Regions from separate parts of the Thermoanaerobacterium thermosulfurigenes genome, predicted to be linked through region 1. Evidence: riboswitches for the same ligand, from Rfam matches in the RefSeq annotation. Region 1 holds a riboswitch; the other holds the start of a gene.
The links. Region 1 has a riboswitch for fluoride ahead of HNR52_RS08720 (MutS-related protein). Riboswitches for the same ligand answer to the same signal wherever they lie in the genome.
Positions count from the first base shown of each region.

Region 2: linked by a shared signal. The riboswitch ahead of HNR52_RS11295 (hypothetical protein) and the one ahead of HNR52_RS08720 (MutS-related protein) in region 1 are both predicted to bind fluoride.

Region 1 covers NZ_JBPODR010000021.1:3,204-6,398, reverse strand. Annotated here, with positions in the region: gene HNR52_RS08730 (copper ion binding protein) at 1-132, shown strand, start outside; gene cysK (cysteine synthase A) at 283-1,215, shown strand; fluoride riboswitch at 1,286-1,349, shown strand; gene HNR52_RS08720 (MutS-related protein) at 1,413-2,948, shown strand; gene HNR52_RS08715 (MutS-related protein) at 2,945-3,195, shown strand, end outside.
Region 2 covers NZ_JBPODR010000040.1:5,828-9,022, forward strand. Annotated here, with positions in the region: gene HNR52_RS11285 (MFS transporter) at 1-690, opposite strand, end outside; gene HNR52_RS11290 (HEAT repeat domain-containing protein) at 703-1,098, opposite strand; gene HNR52_RS11295 (hypothetical protein) at 1,095-1,427, opposite strand; fluoride riboswitch at 1,504-1,564, opposite strand; gene HNR52_RS11300 (MFS transporter) at 1,589-2,776, opposite strand; gene eno (phosphopyruvate hydratase) at 2,911-3,195, opposite strand, start outside.

The DNA of each region.
Region 1 (3,195 bases):
AAAGGTCTTGATGGAGTGTCAAAAGCGACAGTAGACTTGGATAAGGCCAATGCAACTGTAACATACGATCCTAAAAAAGTTACTATAGATGACATGAAAAAAGCGATTATTGATGCAGGATATGAAGCTTAATATTTTTATTTATGTTTAACCGCTAATGCGGTTATTTTTTATATTTAATGTATAATAAGTTTAAAAATGTTATTTACAAAAGGCTTTTTTTGCTATATAATTATTACATAAAATCCAATCGGAATAGTATAATTTAAAGGAGAGGATATAATGGCAAAGATTGCAAAAAACCTTACGGATTTAATAGGCAATACGCCGCTATTGGAATTATCAAACTACAATAAAGAAAATAATCTTGAAGCAAGGCTTATAGCAAAATTAGAGTACTTTAATCCATTAAGCAGCGTAAAGGACAGAATCGGATATGCTATGATTAAAGATGCAGAAGAAAAGGGGCTTATAAACAAAGACACTGTTATTATTGAGCCAACCAGTGGCAATACAGGAATAGCGCTGGCTTTTGTTGCAGCGGCTAAGAAATACAGATTAATATTGACTATGCCTGAGACTATGAGCATTGAAAGAAGAAATTTGCTTAAAGCGCTTGGTGCTGAAATAGTTTTGACTCCAGGGGCGGAAGGCATGTCTGGAGCTGTAAAAAAGGCTGAGGAGCTGGCAAAGCAGTACGGAAATGCATTTATACCGCAACAGTTCAAAAACCCTGTCAATCCAGAAATACATAGAAAGACAACAGCAGAAGAAATATGGAGAGACACTGATGGCAATGTGGATATATTTGTTGCAGGCATTGGCACAGGTGGGACAATTACAGGCGTTGGTGAGGTTTTAAAATCAAGGAAACCTGATGTAAAGATTGTAGCAGTTGAGCCTGCTGATTCTCCAGTTCTATCTGGTGGAAGACCTGGTCCACATAAGATACAAGGTATAGGCGCGGGATTTGTACCTGATGTCTTGAATAGAGAAATCATTGATGAGATATACCAGGTTAAGAATAATGAGGCATTTGAGACGTCAAGAGCATTGGCAAAATCTGAAGGATTATTAGTTGGAATATCATCAGGTGCAGCCGCATTTGCAGCGACTCAGATTGCAAAGAGGCCAGAAAATAAAGGCAAGACGATAGTCGTATTGCTTCCCGATACAGGTGAAAGATACCTGTCAACAACACTGTATCAAGATTAATGAAAGGATAGTATATTGATCAAAAAAGTTCTTCCATATTGATGAATAAAATGATATAATATACTTGACAATAAAAGAAGAGGATGAAGCTCCCTCATTTAATTTGCTGAAAAGCTGATGGCTTCTACAAATAATGTAGATAGCTATCGGCTTTTTATATTATTTTGCTACTTTAATTAGTTCAGGAGGTGTAACAAATGGCGTTTCAAAGTATATTGTTTATAAATGCTGAAGATATTACAAACGTTGATTTATTAAATGAACCAGTATTTTTTAAAGATTTGAACATTGATCAAATAATAGATGCAATAACATTCGGTAGAAACGAATATAACCTTAAACCGTTTTTTTATAAATCGCCTATTAACAAAGAAACAATCGTATATCGCCAAGAAATAATGAAAGAATTAGAAAACAATTCGCTTTTTATGTCTGTAAAATCTTTTTCTGAAAAATTTCAGCATATGAGGGAAGCTTTAAAAAAGATTGATAAGATTTATTATAAATATCAAAAGGAAAGATGGTTTTTAGATGCAGTTAATTTATATGTTGATGCTGTAGTTTCTTTTGCTAATGATTTAACACATATAGATTTAAATTCTACTGGCTTTATTGCATTTCGAGAATACATTTTAAATTATGTTAATAGTAATTCTTTTGTATCTTTGAATGAAGCGACAAAAAAACTTGAAGAGGACTTATCATCTGTAAAGTACAGCATACTCATAAGAGGAAACAGTATAAAAGTAAGCAAATACGAATCAGAGATAAATTATAGTAACATTGTGGAAGAAACCTTTAAAAAGTTTAAAGAAGGAGAGGTAAAAGATTATAGGAAGAAGTTTTCAGAGTACGATGATATGAATCACGTGGAAGCAAAAATTTTAGATTTGGTAGCCCAACTTTATAAAAAAATATTTGAGGAGCTTGATGATTACTGCATTAAAAATAGCCATTTTATAGATGATAAAATCGGTACATTTGAACGTGAGGTACAGTTTTACATGTCATATTTGGAATTTATTTCAAAGTTTAAAGATGTAGGATTGAAATTTTGTTATCCACAGGTTGAAAGCCAATCAAAAGAAGTTTTTGACTATGGGTGCTTTGATTTGGCATTAGCTAATAAACTTATTTCTAATAAATCGACAGTCGTCACAAACGATTTTTACTTAAGTGGCAATGAGAGAATCTTTGTTGTATCTGGGCCTAATCAAGGTGGTAAAACGACATTTGCCAGGACATTTGGACAAGTTCATTATCTTGCCAGCATTGGATGCCCTGTTCCAGGATATAAAGCGCGGCTATTTTTATATGACAATATCTTTACACACTTTGAAAGAGAAGAAAATGTAAATGAACTTCACGGAAAATTAGAAGATGAATTGATTAGGATTTATGATATTCTCTCAAAAGCTACGTCAGATAGCATTGTTATACTGAATGAAATATTTACTTCTACTACTCTGGAAGATGCTATTTTTCTCAGCAAAAAGGTAATGGATAGAATTATAGATCTGGATTTGCTTTGTGTTTGGGTTACATTTATAGATGAATTATCCACTTATAACGAAAAGACTGTAAGTGTAGTTAGTACGGTCGTACCTGATAATCCATCGCTTAGAACCTATAAGGTTGTAAGAAAGCCTGCTGATGGTTTGTCTTATGCCATTACAATTGCGGAAAAATACAGACTTACCTATGAGCATATTAAGGAGCGTGTAAACAGATGAAGACATTTTTGCTGTACAAAAATCGCGATTTTGATATGAAACAGGAATTGCCATGGAATGAACAAATATTGGTACAGGATTTAGGATTGAATGCGGTTTTTGATGCTATGGCACAAGGTGATGAGTTTTTGTACGATGTAGCTTATAAAGTCATTCTAACAAGTATAAATGATGTAAATGAGATAATTTATCGTCAGGATATTCTCAAAGATTGTCTAAAATATCCCTCTATAATAAGAAGCATTTA
Region 2 (3,195 bases), on a different contig from region 1:
AAATATTAGCATAACTATGAAAAACAACAAAAATTTTCCTTTGAATATAGTGAAATCAAATTTAAACGGTGTACTGACATTATCTCCTTTTCTTTCGACTACGAATAATCCAATAAGCAATATTGTAATAAAGCCAATAAGCCCTGCAACTAAAAATATTATCCTGTATTTCGTCTCATCTATGTATTTAGCAAGCAAAACCATTAACGCTGTTGTGATAAGTGGTCCAATAAATGAGCCTAACGTATCAAGCATTCTTTGAAATCCGAATGAATAGCCCATGTTTTTCATTTCAGATGACTTTGCAACAAGTGCATCTCTTGGAGCATCCTTTAAACCTTTACCAATGCCATCAGTAAAACGCAATCCAAACGTCATTGCTGCACCATTAGTCAATGATAGAAAAATTCTTCCTATTGCAGAAAATAAATATCCTATAAAGACGATTGATTTTCTCTTTCCAAGTTTGTCAGATATTATGCCAGAAACAATCCTCATAATACTGACAATCGTTGTTACGCTTCCCTCAATTAACCCTACGGTTTCTTTACTTAAACCTAATATCTGAGTGTAAAACGTTGGCAAAATAGGTTGTATCATATCCTGGCTTAAACCACCAAAAAAAGCCACCCATCCTAATGTCTTAATATTATTGACTGTACTCTTATTTTGTCTTTCTTTATTATCCATTTTATTATCCTCCTAATTAAATCTTGATTTAATTTTTTCTAAAGCAATTAAGGCGATGTTCTTTGATAAAACTGAAAAATTATCTATATTTTCTTTAATATAATTATATACATCTTTATCGCCTATTTCCCCTAATGCTGCTACAACAGCTTGTTCAATGTAGGGATCTCTTTCCTTTCTGTCCTTCTTGAGATACTCTATTAAAGTATTTTTAGCTTCTTTAATTTTTAGTTCTCCAATAATCTTTGCTGCCATATACTGTACATTATAATCAGGATGATTTAACGCCGTAATAAGTTTTTTGCTATAATCATCATTTGTAATATTTTTAAAATCATACCCACATTTTTGACATTTTTCATCGCCAATATCAGCTATTTTAAAGCAGTTAGGACATATATACCTCATTCTTCATCAGTCCTTATGCCAGAAAGTCCTTTTAAATAATTGTTTTCTGCCTCATACCCTTTTAATTTAATATCCAGTGTTTGATTATCTCTTACTAGCTGGAAATATTTAAATCTCATAGCGGAATACTTTGATGCCAACATTATAAGCTGTTTTCTTATATCTTTATCATCAGGATTTTTTCGTTCCATCCAATACGCTTTAATACCCATCTCAAAAATAGCTCTGTAACAGTCTTCACTGCTGAAACCGTCCTTTTCCAAATCCTCTTTTAATTCTTTTATTTCTTCCATTTGTTCGTCACTTATTTCAAATGATACTTTCTTCATCACGATCATCCTTTCATATATCAACTATTTTTTATTATCATGCTCTATCCTTAAAGTAAAACAAAAATAGCTCCTACTAAATGTAGAAGCCATTAGCCATCAAAGCAATTAAGGTGAGCTTCATCACCATAATATTCTTTTAACTATATTATACCATAAATTTATCTGCTTGATCTAACAAATAACACATACCAAAAAAGCGCAATCATTTCGGCTATTATTGAATATAGAAATATAAAATTGATAGAATGAGCATATAAGTATCCGAAAATAGTACTTCCTAAAAACATAGAAAATCCTGTAACAGCACTGAATACACCAAACGCCTTGCCTCGCTCAGAAATATACGTAATATCGGTAATTACAGACCTCATCGTAGTTTCTTGCATACTTGTAATAAATCCCCATATAAGCATTGAAACGATAGCCAAAACTGGCATATTTGAAAAGACCATGAAAGTCATCAAAAAGGTCGATATTGGAAGCACTGCTAACGACAAAAAACCTTTCTTGTCATAAAATTTTCCAATGAATACTGCACTTACTCCATCTACCGCCATTGCTAATGCGTACAAAAGTGGAATAGCATCTTGGCTTAACACTTTATGACTCAAAAAATGATATGAAATAATCGGATAATTAGCAAATCCGAGCATTGCAAAAAATATAAAAAGCATGTAATATAAATACTGCCTTGAAAAGTTTTTATTCAACAAATCTACATTTTTAGATGCATTTTTTGTATTTTTCTCCAATTCTGCAGGATTAGTGACTTTGCTTCGAGCGTATATTACAAATATAACAGTAAGTATTGCTGGAATCCACATCAAAATAAATCCCGTCTTATAACTACCAGCAAAAGATATAACAAAAGTAAAAATCAAAGGTCCTATAATACCACCAATTTGATCAAGCAACTCATGTAATCCAAAACCTAATCCAGTTCCTATTTTTTTACTTACATGTGATAAAATAGTATCTTTGCCTGGACTTCTTATTGCTTTTCCGGTTCGCTCCAATATTATTAACAGCGCTGCTATTGGCCATTTACCTGTAATAGCTAAAAGAGGTACAGAAATAAGCATTCCATATCCTAATATCGTCCAAAGCCATGGTTTTGATGTCTTATCTATAGCATATCCTACTGGTATTCTAATAGCAGACGCCAAAAATTCACCAATACCCGTAACAATGCCAACGATTAGTGCATTTGCACCTAACAACTTCAAATATGGACCATACACACTTCTTGCACCTTCATAAGTTATATCTCCAAATGCACTAACTATACCAAGTAGAAGTATAACACTAATTGCCACTTTTTTATCTTTATCATCAATTTTCATCATATCAAATCCTTTTTGCTGTGGTCCTTTTTTTATTGCTCTTCTCGCTAATTATTTTAATTAATAAATTAGACCAAAATGGCTAACAACAGTCATTAATTAATGATGCTGTTAGCCATCCTTTCTAAACTCTATAGTTATTTCCTTAAATTATAAAATATATCTTTTCCTTTAAATACAGCGCTATCTCCCAATAACTCTTCAATCCTTAAAAGCTGATTGTACTTAGCTATTCTTTCAGTCCTGCATGGAGCACCGCTTTTTATCTGTCCAGCATTTACTGCTACTGCTACATCTGCCATTGTTGTATCTTCTGTTTCACCTGAGCGGTGGGAAATAACAGTAGTATAGTTAGCTTTCTGAGCCATTTGTATTGTATCCAGTGTCTCTGATAAAGTGCCTATTTGATTCAACTTAATTAA